3 regions of the Rhodoferax sp. LS1P39 genome follow, and region 1 is predicted to be linked to each of the others. Evidence: predicted binding sites of a transcription regulator. Region 1 holds the regulator's gene; each other region holds the start of a gene.
What was found. Region 1 encodes FNR, which switches genes on or off when oxygen is low (the NO sensors DNR and NnrR bind a similar motif). Its sites were predicted from a motif close to TTGATNNNNATCAA; they were not measured.
Positions count from the first base shown of each region.

Region 2: the regulator FNR is predicted to act here: its motif matches at 2,638-2,651, upstream of clpB (ATP-dependent chaperone ClpB).
Region 3: the regulator FNR is predicted to act here: its motif matches at 2,504-2,517, upstream of AC097O_RS22220 (universal stress protein).

Region 1 is NZ_JBWMAV010000013.1:113,108-118,273, forward strand. Features, by position in the region: gene ccoP (cytochrome-c oxidase, cbb3-type subunit III) at 1-518, shown strand, start outside; gene ccoG (cytochrome c oxidase accessory protein CcoG) at 685-2,109, shown strand; gene AC097O_RS18760 (FixH family protein) at 2,121-2,378, shown strand; gene AC097O_RS18765 (hypothetical protein) at 2,391-2,642, shown strand; gene fnr (fumarate/nitrate reduction transcriptional regulator Fnr) at 2,620-3,339, opposite strand; gene hemN (oxygen-independent coproporphyrinogen III oxidase) at 3,466-4,854, shown strand; gene AC097O_RS18780 (sulfite exporter TauE/SafE family protein) at 5,019-5,166, shown strand, end outside.
Region 2 is NZ_JBWMAV010000017.1:45,980-51,145, reverse strand. Features, by position in the region: gene AC097O_RS21320 (molybdenum cofactor biosynthesis protein MoaE) at 1-129, shown strand, start outside; gene AC097O_RS21315 (MbnB/TglH/ChrH family RiPP precursor modification enzyme) at 134-1,546, opposite strand; gene AC097O_RS21310 (hypothetical protein) at 1,564-1,785, opposite strand; gene AC097O_RS21305 (hypothetical protein) at 1,948-2,532, opposite strand; gene clpB (ATP-dependent chaperone ClpB) at 2,719-5,166, shown strand, end outside.
Region 3 is NZ_JBWMAV010000019.1:15,342-20,507, reverse strand. Features, by position in the region: gene AC097O_RS22230 (class II aldolase/adducin family protein) at 4-819, opposite strand; gene AC097O_RS22225 (ABC transporter substrate-binding protein) at 951-1,928, shown strand; gene AC097O_RS22220 (universal stress protein) at 2,028-2,450, opposite strand; gene AC097O_RS22215 (DMT family transporter) at 2,577-3,476, opposite strand; gene AC097O_RS22210 (4Fe-4S dicluster domain-containing protein) at 3,600-3,671, opposite strand; gene AC097O_RS22205 (hypothetical protein) at 3,675-4,508, opposite strand; gene AC097O_RS22200 (lysyl oxidase family protein) at 4,537-5,166, opposite strand, start outside.

The sequences.
Region 1 (5,166 bases):
CCATGGCCGTGGGCGAGCGCCTGTTCATGAACAACTGCGCCCAGTGCCACGGCTCGGACGCACGCGGCAGCAAGGGCTTTCCCAACCTGACCGACGGCGACTGGCTGCACGGCGGCAGCCCCGAGAAGATCGCCGAAACCCTGCACCAGGGCCGCATCGGCATGATGCCGCCCATGGCCGCCGGGGTGGGCACGCCCGACGACGTGAAGAACGTGGCCAACTATGTGCTCAGCCTGTCGGGCAGCCCGCACGACTCGCTGCGCGCCGCCCTGGGCAAGTCCAAGTTTGGCCTGTGTGCGGCCTGCCACGGCGTGGGGGGCAAGGGCAACCCGGCCCTGGGCGCGCCCAATCTGTCCGACGACATCTGGCTGCACGGCTGGGGCGAGGCCGCCATCATCGCCATGGTCAACAACGGCAAAACCAACCAGATGCCCGCCCAGACCGCCACACTGACCGAAGCGCAGATCCGCGTTTTGACCAGCTACGTGTGGGGTTTGTCGAACAAGCCGACACCCTAGTACTCAGGCACGTAAATAAAGGAACAAAATGAAAGTGATGATTTCGCGCGCAGGCCTAGGCGCAAAACGCAGACATAGCTCTGGCTATGGCGAGGCTTTGCAACGACGGTATGGGTGCGAAAGCGCGCTTTCATGTTCCGATACTTGCGTGGCTGAGTACTAAGCCATGCGTAAAACCATCCCCATCACCCCGGTCGCTGCCGATGGCGAGCTGGTGTCGCTGTACGCGGCCCAGGCCAAGATCTATCCGCGCTCGGTGCAGGGCCTGTTTGCCCGCTGGCGTTGGGGCATGGTGTTTCTCACGCAACTGGTGTTTTACGGCCTGCCCTGGCTGCAGTTTGGTGAGCGCCAGGCGGTTCTGCTGGACCTGGCGGCGCGGCGGTTTTACCTGTTTGGCCTGGTGCTGTACCCGCAGGACTTCATCTACCTGACCGGGCTGCTGGTGGTGTCGGCCCTGTCGCTGTTTTTGTTTACCGCCGTGGCCGGGCGGCTGTGGTGCGGCTTTACCTGCCCGCAGACGGTGTACAGCGAGATTTTCATGTGGATCGAGCGCCGTATCGAAGGCGACCGGGGCGCGCGTATCCGCCTGGACGGCAGCCCCCTGTCGGCCCAGAAAATAGGCAAAAAGTGGGCCAAACACGCGGTGTGGATTCTGCTGTCGCTGTGGACCGGCTTTACCTTTGTGTCGTACTTCACCCCCACCCAGGAGCTGCTGCAGGAGTCGCTGGACCTGAGCTTTGGCTCGTGGGAGGTGTTTTGGGGCCTGTTTTACAGCGCCGCCACCTATGGCAACGCGGGCTTCATGCGCGAGCAGGTGTGCAAGTACATGTGCCCCTATGCCCGCTTCCAGAGCGCCATGTTCGACAAGGACACGCTCATCGTCAGCTACGACACGGGCCGGGGCGAGCCGCGCGGTGCCCGCTCCCGCAAGGCCAATAATGATGCATTGGCGGTGCTGGGCCTGGGCTCGTGCGTGGACTGCACCCTGTGCGTGCAGGTCTGCCCCACCGGCATCGACATCCGCCAGGGCCTGCAGTACGAATGCATCAACTGCGCCGCCTGTGTGGACGTGTGCGATGGCGTGATGGACAAAATGGGCTACGCCCGGGGCCTGATCCGCTTTGCCACCCAGAACGGCATGGCCGGGGGCTGGAACGCCCGCCAGATCCTGCGCCGGGTGCTGCGGCCCCGGGTGCTGATCTACACCGCGCTGCTGTGGACCATTGCGGCCGCGCTGCTGGCCACGCTGCTGCTGCGCACCCCGCTGAAGGTGGACGTGGTGCGCGACCGCGCCGCCTTGTCGCGCATCGTGGGCGGGGGCCAGCTGGAAAACGTCTACCGGCTGCAGGTGATGAACGCTACCGAGCTGCCCCAGCGCTACACCTTGTCGGCCCACGGGCTGGCCGGGCTGGTGGTGGCATCGGAGACCGAGGTGGAGGTGGGTGCCGTGGCGTCGCGCTGGGTGGCGGTGCGCCTGCACATCCCCTACGGCTCGGCCACGCCCGGCTCGCACCCGGTGGTGTTCGACATCGCCAGTGCCGACGGCAAGCACCGCATATCCGAAAAATCCACGTTCATCGTGCCCCGATAAGGAGAGAAGCCATGTCTGACAACACCCCTAAACCCTGGTGGAAATACGGCCATGTCTGGCTGGTGATCTCCGGCCCGCTGGTGGTGGTGGTGGCCGGGGTGGTCACCGCCTGGATCGCATTCACCCAGCAAGACCCGGTGCTGGCCCAGGACTACTACCGCCAGGGCTTGAACATCAACCAGACCCTGGCCACCCAGGGCTCGCTGGCCCCCGCCATCCAGGGGCGCAACCACGCCGCCACGCCGCCTGGCGCGGTGCGGCCCAAATAAGCGGAGCACGCAATGGCACCCCCGCGTTGGATCAGTGTGTTGTGGCCGGCTTTTTTAGGCGCCTGCCTGCTGGAGGGCCTGGTGTTTGCCGTGGTCGACCCGAACAGCCTGCAATGGCAGGGGCAGTCGCTGGAATGGTCGCGGCAAGGCGTGTACAGCCTGGCCTTTTTTACCTTCTGGGCGGTGGCAGCGGCGATCAGCAGCCTGACCCTGCTGGTCAGTCAGCCGGTGAACAATGTGCCTACTGGCAGGTCTGCAGATTGACGATGCGCTTGAGCGCGTCGGTGTCCAGGATGCGGATGTGGCGCTGCTTGACTTCGACAATGCCGTCCTCGGAGAACTTCGAGAACGTGCGGCTCACTGTTTCCAGCTTCAGGCCCAGGTAGCTGCCGATTTCTTCGCGCGTCATGCGCAGCACCAGCTCCAGCGGCGAGAAGCCGCGTGCGTGCAGGCGCTGCACCAGGTTCAGCAAAAAGGCCGCCAGCCGCTCCTCGGCCCGCATGCTGCCCAGCAGCAGCATCACGCCGTGCTCGCGCACGATTTCGCGGCTCATGATCTTGTGCACATGGCGCTGCAGGGCGTTGACCTCGCGCGACAGCTCTTCGATGCGCTCAAACGGCATCTCGCACACCTCGGCATCCTCCAGCGCCACTGCATCGCAGGTGTGCTGGTCGTTGACGATGCCGTCCAAGCCGATGATCTCGCCCGCCATCTGGAAGCCGGTGACCTGGTCGCGCCCGTCCTCGGTGGTGACCGAGGTCTTGAAAAACCCGGTGCGGATGGCATACAGCGCGGTAAATGTCTCGCCGTTGCGGAACAGCGTAGCCCCGCGTTTGACCTTGCGGCGCACGGCCACCAGGCCGTCGATGCGGTCCAGCTCGTCCTGGTTCAGGCCGAGCGGCATGCACAGCTCACGCAGATTGCAGTTCGAGCAGGCGACTTTGATGGCGATAGGTGTCATGCACGTAGTATGGACTTTTTGTGTGGCCTTATTCTCAACACATCGATCTGCAGGGGTGTTGATCCAGGTCAAGGGAGGCCCGGACCCTTCGCGGCACATTGCAGGGATGCAACAAAAGCGCTCGCCATGACCCATGTATTACCCCGCGTCCCCACCGAACTTCTGCAGCGTTTTGACGTGCCGGGGCCGCGCTACACCTCCTACCCCACCGCCGACCGCTTCGTGGAAGCCTTCACCGGCGAGGACTACGCCCGCGCCCTGCGCCTGCGCCGCAACACCGCCACCGCCCTGCCGCTGTCGCTGTACGTACACATCCCGTTTTGCGAGTCGCTGTGCTACTACTGCGCCTGCAACAAGATCATCACCAAGCGCCACGCGCGCGGCGCGGCCTACCTGCAGTACCTGGAGCGCGAGATGCTCTTGCACACCGCCCAGCTGGGCACGGGCCGGGCGGTCAGCCAGCTGCACCTGGGTGGCGGCAGCCCCACGTTTTTGAGCGATGCCGAGCTGGCCCAGCTCATGGCCCTGTTGCGCCGCCACTTCAGCCTGGCCCCCGGCGGTGAATACGCCATCGAGGTCGATCCGCGCACCGTGGATGCGACCCGGCTAGCCGCCCTGGCCGCCCTGGGCTTCAACCGCCTGAGCTTTGGCGTGCAGGACTTCGATGCCGACGTACAAAAGGCCGTGCACCGCGTGCAACCCGCGCAGCAGGTGTTCGACCTGGTGGCCGAAGCCCGCCGCCTAGGCTTTGAGTCCATCAACACCGACCTGATCTACGGCCTGCCGCGCCAAACGCCCACCTCGTTCGCCCACACGCTGGAACAGATCGTGGCGCTGCGCCCCGACCGCATCGCGCTGTACGCTTACGCCCATTTGCCCGAGCGCTTCAAGCCCCAGCGCCGCATCCTGAACGCCGAGCTGCCCACCGGTGCGGCCAAGCTGGCCATGCTGTCGCAGGCGCTGGACGCACTCATGGGCGCGGGCTACGTCTACGTGGGCATGGACCATTTCGCCCTGCCCAACGACGCGCTGGCCGTGGCCAAGCGCCAGGGGCGGCTGCACCGCAATTTCCAGGGTTACAGCACCCAGCCCGACTGCGACCTGATCGGCCTGGGCGTGTCGGCCATTGGCCGCATCGGTGCCACCTACAGCCAGAACGCCAAGACCCTGGAGGCCTACTGCGACATGATCGACCAGGGCCAGCTGCCGGTGGTGCGCGGCCTGGCCCTGGGCCGCGACGACGTGGTGCGCCGGGCCATCATCATGGCCATCATGTGCCAGGGCATGGTGCAGTTTGAATCCATCGAACTGGCCTACCTGGTGGACTTCAAAACCACCTTTGCCGCCGAGCTGCAGGCCCTGCAGCCCCTGGTGCAAGCGGGCATGGCCACGGTGGATGCAGGCAGCATCCAGGTCACCGCCACCGGCTGGTTCTTTGTGCGCGCCGTGGCCATGGTGTTCGACCGCTACCTGCAAGCCGACCAGAACCGCGCCCGGTTTTCCCGGATCATCTAATGCCCACACGCGCTGCCCCCACCCCACCCCAACCCTCCCCCGGCGGGGGAGGGGGCCATACATGTTCACCCTCCCCCTCCGGGGGAGGGCCGGGGTGGGGGCCAGATGTCCTGCCTGACTCCCTCTCCCCGTCGGGGAGAGGGTTGGGGTGAGGGCTTGACCCCATGCTCACAAACCTAGCCTGGACCGCCCTGCTCATGGGCCTTGCTGGTGGCCCGCACTGCGCAGGCATGTGCGGCGCGGCCTGCGCGGGCGTGGTACGCGTGGCCGGGGCCCGCCAAGGCATGTTGCAACTGCAGGCCGGGCGCTTGC
Region 2 (5,166 bases), on a different contig from region 1:
GACTACCTGAAAACCCAGGCCCCGTTCTGGAAGAAAGAAGTGACCCCGGACGGTGCGCGCTGGGTCGATGCGCGGGTGCAGGACGATGCGGCTTTGCAGCGTTGGGGCATTGCTGCCAGCAACGCCTGAAGCGTCAACCGGGCGAAATTTGCAGCTCGAACGCCCCGTGCGCCAGATCCGACGGCAGCGTGCCGCGGGCCAGAGCCCCCAGCAGGGCCAGCGGGTCGCAGTCGAACGGGGCCCAGTCTTCCACGCCGGTTAACTGGGCGCGCACGCAGCGGCATTCGTAGTCCAGCACCTGCAGCAGGTGCGGCACCTGTCGGGCCTCGGGATGGGCGTGCACAAAGCTTTGGAAGGCCTGCAGCTCGTCGGACACAAAGGGCTGCGGCCACTGCCCGCGCCAGAATTCGGCCATCAACGCATTCGCGGCGGCATCGCCCAGTGTCAGCACCAGCAGCCGGTAGCTCAGGGCCAGGCCCTCGGCCAGGGTGCCCGCGCGAAAGCTCTCCACCAGGTGGCGCAGCACGGGCACGCCGGGGTCGTCGGCCAGTGCGCTGGCATGGGGCTCGGGCGTGCGGCCGTTGACCAGCGCACCCAGGGTCTGCTCCCAATCGGCGGGTGACAGCGCAGCGGGGCCTGCGGGCGGAAAAACCGCAATCGTGGGGGCTGCCACGGCGCTGCCACGGGTGCGCCATAGTGTCTGCAGCGCCTCCAACTGCCCGGCCAGCAGATCCCAGCCGATCTGCCGGGCCTGCACGTAGTCGGGCATGATTTCAAACACCAGGGCCCCCAGGTTGGGTAGCCGGGGCAGCCACTCGGCGCACGCGGCCATCACCTCGGGCGGGACCAGGCCGCTGTGCGCATCCAGCCAGTAGCCGTCGTGCAGTTCGCCACCGGCCACGTGCACTTCCCACACCCGCTCCAGCGGCAATTGCTGCAGGGCGGCATGCATGGACTGGCGGCCATTGCGCTCGTTGCACCACAGGTTGTGCAGGTCTAGCACCATGCCGCAGTCGGCCTGCGTGGCCACCTGGGCGTAGAACTGGCCGTCGGGCAGCTCGCCGGGCTGCGGGCGCAGGTAGTTGGGGCCGTTTTCAAACGCGATGGGCACACCCGATAGCTGCTGCAGAGCGCGGATGCGCTGCGCCGCCAGCGTCACTACGTCCTGCGACTGCAGAGGCGGCAGCAAAAAGCCGCTGTGGGCGCTGCCGCCACCGGCTTGGGGCACGCGCTGAAATGCCAGGTGCTCGCTGGCCCAGGGGGCTTGCAGGCGCTCAATGCTCTCGCGCCACGGCGCAAACTGCCGCGCATCCGGATCGACCGACGCGGCCAGCGGCATGCCCACGCCATGCACCAGCTTGCACTGCGGGCTGCGCAGCAGCGATGCAAAGGCGCCATCCATCAGCGAGTGGGCGGCCACGCCGCTGTGCCACAGGGTTTGCGGCTCTACCTCCAGCACGTCCAGCAGCCCGCCGCAGTCGGCGTAGAACGGGGCCAGCGCGGGGAAGTAGACCATCCCCACGCCCAGCGGCGGCGGCTGGAACATGGCGCGAGGCTGTGGGTTCAGCGCAGCACTTCCTGCAGGCCCAGCTTGGCATCCAGCACAAACTGCCGCTGCACATTGAAGCGAATGTCCCAGCCCGAGCAGCAGCCCAGACAGCCCAGTTTGCCCAGCAGCTCTTTCTGGATTTTCTGGAATTTGGCGATGTCGTTGTGGACTTCGGACGGGATCGAGACCCGCACGACGTTGCCTACCGAGGGCATGCTGATGGTGGTAGTGGCCATGGTGTTGCTCCTGTTTCATCCGGCGCAAATGGAGCAGATGCCCGTGCGCCAATGGGCGGCACCTGCGCCCCGGCAGGGAGCGCCTGGGACGGTTCAAGAATAGAACTTTGGCAGTTACCTGCATCCCTCAAAAGGGGGACAAATAGCCACCCAGGTCCGCAACTAATTCAGGTATTTGGGCCGGTCTGCCTGCACCGGCGCGTCGCTGGCCTGCAGCGGCGGTGCGCCCAGCAACTCGCTGCCTTCCCCCCAGGCCGACTGCTGCAGGGCCCGCTCCAGCAACTGCACCAGGCCGTGCACCAGCGGCGGGGCCAGCTCCACCTGGAAGCCACGACCGTTGGCCTGGCCCACCAACTGCTCGTTGAAGGCGATTTTCAGGGGGCCGTTGGCCACCGGGGTGATGCGCACCTCGGTCACCAGCAGGGGGGCGCTGCCCAGGGGCAAGGCGGCAGGGGCAGCAGTGTCGGGTGCATCTTGGTAGGGTGTGGAGAAGTCGGCCTCGCGCAGCACGGCTTCGCGCTGGAAGTCGGCCAGCATCTTCTTGCTGGCCTCGTCGCGCAAGTGGCTGGCGCCGCCGTCTTGCCGCGCCACGTGCTCCACCACGGCTTTGTTCAGCGTGGGCCACAGGGCCAGGGTGAGGCGGCGGGTCAGCCACAGGCGCATCTCGGTGCCTTCGGTGGAGTTGATGCGTACCAGAATGCGGTCTTGCTCCTGGTTGTAGCGGGCCGAGAGCTGGTGGATGTTCATGGGTGGATTTTAGGACTTTGGGTCTATTTGCATTTGCTTCTGTTTTTATAGCTGCTTGTGCTGATTCCATAAGCACAGGAGGCTGATTTTTTATAAGCCCCGGGTTTGATCTGGCGCAAGCTTTGCCACCGCGGAGTCTTGAAAAAGCAGAGCTCTGGCCCATCTGTCACAGCATTGGAGATCCACATGCGACAAGACAAACTCACCACCAAATTCCAGGAAGCCCTGGGCGACGCACAAACCCTGGCACTGGGTGCCGACCATGGCTACATCGAACCGGCCCACGTGCTGGCGGCCATGCTGCGGCAAGACGACGGCCCGCAGGCGCTGCTGCAGCGCGCAGGCGTGAACGTGCCCAGCCTGCTGGGCGTGGCCGAGGCGGCCCTCAAAAAGCTACCCACGGTGCACGGGCAAGACCAGGTGCAACCCAGCCGCGACTTCGTCAGCCTGCTGCAGGGGGCCGAGAAAGAAGCCATCAAGCGCGGCGACCAGTTCGTCTCCAGCGAGCTGTTTTTGCTGGCGCTGACCGACAGCAAGGCCGACTTTGCCCAGCAGGTGCGCGCCGCGGGCCTGACCCGCAAATCGCTGGAAGCGGCGATTGATGCGGTGCGCGGCGGCCAAAGTGTGGACAACGCCGATGCCGAAGGCCAGCGCGAATCGCTCAAAAAATACTGCCTGGACCTGACCGAGCGCGCCCGCATGGGCAAGCTAGACCCGGTGATTGGCCGCGACGACGAAATCCGCCGCGCCATCCAGGTGCTGCAGCGCCGTACCAAGAACAACCCGGTGCTGATCGGCGAACCCGGCGTGGGCAAGACCGCCATTGTCGAAGGCCTGGCCCAGCGCATCGTGGCGGGCGAGGTGCCCGAGTCGCTCAAAGGCAAGCGCGTACTCTCGCTGGACATGGCGGCCCTGCTGGCCGGAGCCAAGTTCCGCGGTGAATTCGAAGAGCGCCTGAAGACCGTGCTGAAAGAGCTGGCCAAGGACGAAGGCCAGACCATCGTCTTCATCGACGAGCTGCACACCATGGTCGGCGCGGGCAAGGCCGAGGGCGCGATGGACGCGGGCAATATGCTCAAGCCCGCCCTGGCGCGCGGCGAATTGCACTGCGTGGGTGCCACCACGTTGGACGAGTACCGCAAGTACATCGAAAAAGACGCGGCCCTGGAACGGCGCTTCCAGAAAATCCTGGTGGGCGAGCCCACGGTAGAGGCCACCATCGCCATCCTGCGCGGCCTGCAGGAAAAATACGAGGTGCACCACGGCGTGCAGATCACCGACCCGGCCATCGTGGCCGCGGCCGAGCTCAGCCACCGCTACATCACCGACCGGTTCTTGCCTGACAAGGCGATCGACCTGATCGACGAGGCCGCGGCCAAGATCAAGATCGAGATGGATTCCAAGCCCGAGGTGATGGACAAGCTCGACCGCCGCCTGATCCAGCTGCAGATCGAGCGCGAAGCCGTGAAGCGCGAGAAAGACGAATCCTCGCAAAAGCGCCTGGGCCTGATCCAGGAAGAGATCGTTCGGCTGCAAAAGGAGATTGCCGATTACGACGAGATCTGGCAGTCGGAGAAAGCCCAGGCCCAAGGCTCCAAAGAGGTCATGGGCGACATCGAGAAAATGCGCTTCCAGATCGAAGAACTCAAGCGCAAGGGCGACTTCAACAAGGTCGCCGAGCTGCAGTACGGCAAGCTGCCCGAGCTGGAAAAGCAGCTCAAGGAAACGCAGGCCAAGGAATCGGTGAAGGGCTCCGCCAGCGCCCCGCGCCTGCTGCGCACCCAGGTGGGCGCGGAAGAAATCGCCGAGGTGGTGGCCCGCGCCACCGGCATTCCCGTGTCCAAACTGATGCAGGGCGAGCGCGACAAGCTGCTGCAGATGGAAGTCAAGCTGCACGACCGCGTGGTCGGCCAGGACGAGGCCATCACCGCGGTAGCCAACGCCATCCGCCGCAGCCGTGCGGGCTTGAGTGACCCGAACCGGCCCACCGGCTCCTTCCTGTTCCTGGGCCCCACGGGCGTGGGCAAGACCGAGCTGTGCAAGGCGCTGGCGGGCTTCATGTTCGACTCGGAAGACCACCTCATCCGCATCGACATGAGTGAGTTCATGGAGAAGCATTCCGTCGCCCGGCTCATCGGCGCGCCGCCCGGCTACGTGGGCTACGAGGAGGGCGGCTACCTCACCGAGGCCGTGCGCCGCAAGCCCTACAGCGTGCTGCTGCTGGACGAGGTGGAAAAAGCCCACCCCGATGTCTTCAACGTGCTGCTGCAGGTGCTGGACGATGGCCGCCTGACGGACGGCCAGGGCCGCACCGTGGACTTCAAGAACACCGTGATCGTGATGACCAGCAACATTGGCTCGCCCATCATCCAGACCATGGTGGGCCAGGACTACGAGGACATCAAGGACGCGGTGCAGGACGAGCTGAAGAACTACTTCCGCCCGGAATTTTTGAACCGCATCGACGAGACCGTGGTGTTCCACGCGCTGGACGCGAAGAACATCGAAGCCATCGCCGCCATCCAGATCAAGGTGCTGGAAGCCCGCCTGGCCAAGATGGACCTGACGCTGCAGGTGTCGCCTGCGGCCATCGCCGAGCTGGCCAAGGTCGGCTTCGACCCGGTGTTTGGCGCG
Region 3 (5,166 bases), on a different contig from region 1:
CCTTCAATCCAATAACTCGGGTTCCGCCTCCACCAGCCCTTCGTACAGGCTTTCAAATGCATGCAGCGCCCCCTCGGGCTTGCCGATCTGGCGGTGGGTGTGGCGGGCGGTGGCCTCGTCGATTGGCTGCGGCGTGCCTGCGGCTTCGGCCAGCAGCTGGGTGTGGCAGGCGTTGTCCAGCGCGATGTACCACCACGCGGCGGCCTCTACCGTGGGCCCGGCGCTCAGGATGCCGTGGTTCTTCAGGATCGCGCCCTTGCGGTCGCCCAAAGCGCGGGCGATGCGCAGGCCTTCGCTTTCGTCCACCACCATGCCGGTGAAGTCGTCAAACAGCGCCACGTCGTCGTGGAACACGCAGGCATCCTGCGTCAGCGTGTCCAGCTTGCGGCCCAGGGTGGACCAGGCCTTGCCGTAGGTGGAGTGGGTGTGGGCGGCGGCGATGATGTTGGGGTTGTGCTCATGGATGGCGGCGTGGATGGCAAACGCGGCCTTGTTCAAAGGCCGGTCGCCAATCACCGTCTCGCCCCGGCTGTTGACCAGCAGCAGATCGGACACCTTGATGCGCGAGAAGTGCACGCCCAGAGGATTCACCCAGAAGTGGTCGGTCAGCTCGGGGTCGCGGGCGGTGATGTGCCCGGCCAGGCCCTGGGCAAAGCCGAAGCGGGCAAACAGCCGGAAAGCACCGGCCAGGCGCTCCTGCCGGTGGCGGCGCTCGGCGGCGATGCTGGTGCGCGGCGGGATGGGGTCGAACCAGAATTTTTGCTGCGGGTGCGGATTGAGTTGCAAGGCGTTGCGGTCAATGGATAAAACGGCGCTCATGGGGATCCTTGAAACAGAAAGGTGTGGCCACAGGCTAACCAGCCACCACCGGATTGCCAACGCAGGAAATCGGCTTTGCATATCTGGAATGCGTCGTTGGGGCGGTGGGCCGGGTTGGTTAACTTCGCAGCATGAAAAACTTTCCCTTATCCCTTTCCCGCCGCCAATGGCTGCAACGTGCCGCCGTACTGCCCACTATCGGCGCACTTCCGCTGTGGAGCGCAGCGCAATCGCAGGCCGCGCTGGTCCTGGGCGACCAGGCTGGCGGCCTACGCGCCCTGTTCGAGGCCTCCAAGGCGCTGGACGGCGCACCGTTTGCCTGGCGCTGGGCCAACTTCCAGGGCGCTGCGCCCTTGTTTGAAGCCCAGCGCAGCGGCGCGGTGGACACGGCTATGGCGGGGGACTTACCGGTGCTGGCGGCGGCGGTGGGCAAGACGGCGATGAAGATCGTGGCCACGCGCGTGGGCAAGGCCGATTCGCTGGGCATCGTGGTGCAGGGCGACTCGCCGCTGCGCAGTGTGGCCGACCTGCGCGGCAAGACCGTGGTGGTGTCGTCGGCGCGCGGCAGCATTTCGCAGTACCAGCTGTATGGCGCGCTGGAAGAAGCCGGGGTGCGGCGCGACGAAGTCACCGTGAAGTTTGTGCTGCCCACCGACGCGTCCACCGCGTTCTCGTCCAAGCAGATCGATGCCTGGGCGATATTTGACCCGTACTACACCATCGCGCTGCAAAACGGGGGCCGCATCCTGCGCGACGGGCGCGGCATCAACACCGCCCTGGGCTTCATCACCGCCAGCGAAGAGGCTCTGGCCGACCCCGGCAAGCGCAAAGCCATCGTGCAGTTTCTCGACCGGCTGGGCCGCGCGGGCGACTGGGCGCTGGCCCACCCCGAGGCCTATGCCCAGGCCTATACACAGCTCACCCGGTTGCCCATCGAGGCGGCGCGCACCATCACGGGCCGCGCTGCGGTGACCGGGCGGCCGGTGAGCGAGGCCGACATCAGCGCCCTGCAAACCGTGGCCGACCGCTCGGCCCGCGACGGGATTTTGCCGGTGCGGGTGGATGTGCGCGCCATCACCGACACCCAGCTCTGGCCGCGCCAAAGCTAAAACAAAAAGCTCCTGTTTTTGATGTCAAAAACAGGAGCTGCTCACGCTTATAGAATAAGCGCCAGGGGGTGATTCAGGCCCTGAAAAAGGCCTTGTTTTTTAACGTACCAGCAACACCGGCACATGGCAGTGCGCCAGCACCTGGGTGGCCACTGAGCCCATCACCAGGTTGGCCAGAGCGCCGTGGCCATGGGATCCCATCACCAGCAGGTCGCAATTTTCGGTTTCGGCGAACTTGGCGATGGTTTCGCCGGGGGGGCCCATCTTCCAGCTGGTCTTGGCATTGATGCCGTGGCGCAGCAGGAATTCGGTCACCGGGGCCAGCACCAGCTCGGCCTCTTCATTGGCATAGTTGTCTACCGCCGCCTGGCCCACCACCGAGCGCACCCGGGGCGGAATGCTGGGCTGCACCGTCAGCACGATGTAGTCGCTCACGCCTGCAAACAGTTCACTGTGGGTGGCCAAGTAGGCCAGCATTTTTTTGGTGTGGTCGCTGCCGTCCACGGCAAGAAGAATTTTCATGGTGTGCCTCCAAAGTTGTATGCAGCAGTGTAGGCCGTAGGTGCGCTCTGTGGTTGCGCTAGATCAAAGAACGGGGCCACCGCCTACACGGGTGCGGCGTGCAGGACTACCTGGCGGTTCACGCGCCTAACGCTTGCCCGCACGTGAGACCAAAAACACCCCCGGCAGAATCAGCGCGGCACCCAGCAGATGGTGCCAGCCCAGGCTTTCGCCCAACACCCACCAGGCCAGCAACGCGCCATACAGCGGGCCCAGGTACAGCGTGACGGCCACCTTGCTGGCCCCCAGAATCTTTTGCGCCCAGCCATAAATCCCGTAGGCCATGATGCCCGGCACCAGGGCCGCCGCCAGCCCCAGCGCCCAGGCCTCGGTGCCCAGCGGCGGGGTCTCGGGCTGGGCCATTTCCCAGGCGGTGCCCAGCAGCAAAACCGGCATGGCCCCCCAGCAGATGGCGGCCAGGCGGGCGGTGGCACCCAGGGTGCTGGGCCATATTTTTTGCAGCAGCGCATACAGCGCCCAGGACACCATGGCGGCCAGTATCCAGAGGTCGCCCACCACAAACTGCACCTGGCCCAGCGCCGTCCATTCGCCCTTCACGATCACATGCAGCACGCCCGCCAGCGCGATCGCCACGCCGAGAGCCTGCGACCCGCGCATGCGTTCGTGCAGCCACAGCACCGAGCCCAGGGCGATCAGCACCGGCGATGCGGAATAGATCAGCGCAATGTTCACCGCACCCGTGGTCTGCGCGCCCACATACACCCAGGCCCCGCAGACCACCATGCCGCAAAAGCCCAGCACCCCGTACTGGTACCACACCGCCGCAATGTTGCGCCATTCGCGCCGCAGCTCGGCACGCGCATGCAGGCTCAGCAGCAGCCCCGCCAGGCCCCAGCGGATGCAGGCCAGCGTGTAAGGCTCGATCACCCCCGGTGCCCGCCGCGCCACAAAATAGTTGACCGCCCACAGCAGCGGAATCAGCCAGATGGCTGACTGGGCCAGGCGGGTGGGGGCATCAGGGCGCAAGGGTGGCGTTCCAGGGGATGGACAAAAAAATGCTCCTGTTTTTAATATCAAAAACAGGAGCTTCTTGCGCCCATGGAATGGGCGCTAGTGCCTTATTTTAGGCCTGAAAATATGGCTTCAAAATCACATTCCCGCGTAATTCGGCCCGCCGCCGCCTTCGGGCGTGACCCAGACGATGTTCTGCGCCGCGACCATCCGTTAGGACTTGCCGGCGGACGCTGCGATGCGCGTCAACGCAGGGCGGTACGCGGGCAAGATGCCTGCCGCGTCCTTGCTGCCTTCACCCGCAGACCGGATGATCTCGATCCCTTGCTGGGTGTGCACCCGCTCCAACGCCATCAAGGCGAGGTCGGCTTGGCCCGGCACGAGCTGGCCGAGCAGATACTGAACGCCGTCCATGCTGCCGATATTGGCGATGCCGTACATCGCAGACATGACCAGCGCTGAACGCTTCTCGGTGGTGTCGGCGGCGGCAATGCGGGTCAAGCCGTCGACAGCGGCTGGATTCGCCATGCTTTCCAGGGTCTGGAGGATGCGCCCGCGGTTGTCGGGCGGCAGCACGCTGTACTCACCGGCCAAGGCCAGAATCTGCTCGGAGTTGGCAGAACGCGCGAGTGCCGCCATGGCGGAACGTTCGACCGCCGGGTTGTCGGCGTTCACGAGCGCTTGCACGTAGCCCGCGGCGTTCTCCGGGGTCATGCCTGCCTCGATTCGGCGGCCCAATGCAATCGCGGCGTCTCCAGGGACCATGCCCCGCAATTGATCGAACTGCTGCACCACGGCGCGGGCTTGTGCGTTCAACGGGGTGTCCACGCGAGGCATGGGTTTCGCGGACGCATCGTGGTCGTGCTGGTGGTCGTTCCCGTGCGCGTGCGGCACGCCATGGTCGTGCTGCTCCGACGGCGCTGCGGCATCTGGAGCCACCACCGTCCTGGCGGCCGATGGGGTCGCAGGTGCCTGGCCGTTGGCCATGTAGAAGTAGGTGCCTGCGACGCCAACAGCCCCTGCGGCCAATGCGATCTTCCAGTTCATGTCGATGCCTCTTTGCCAGGACTTGCCATCACGGGATTGTCACGTCGATACGTGTCACGTTGTTGGTTTCGTCGAGTTCGTCGATGACGTTCAATGGATCCATGGTGATTTCGAGGATGTAAGGCCCCGCCGGTACGGCCGTGACATCAATCCATTGGCCGGACAGGTTCGCACTGTAGATGTCAGCCCAACCGGCCTGGATACCCTGGTTGCTGCAGGTGTAGCGCGGCGACGGGTTGGCGGCGGTGTCGATCCGGGTGATGTCCATCAAGCAAAAGCCCACCTTTTTGCCAGTGCGCACCAGCGAGCCTGAGGGGGTGAGCAGGCGGTACTGGGCAAAGCTGCGGAAGTGGTAGTGGCCATGGCACGCACCCCACTCAAACGACGGACTGGAGGCCGGGTTGCCCAGCACCAGGTCGGCCGTACCGATGTTGCGGGACTGTGTCGTGAAGCGCATCAGCTTCTTGGTGCCGGCGGTGATCGTACCTTCCTCGATTTCACAGGAATTGCTGGCGAACGTCTCCGTGGTGAAGTAGGGGTTCAGCGCGGTGGGGTATATCGTGAGGTCGGGCTTGCCGGTGGAGGCGGTACCGCTGTAGGTGGCCTTGATCGTCAACCCCGAGTAGGCGGAATACCCGTGCACCATGATGAAGTAGTC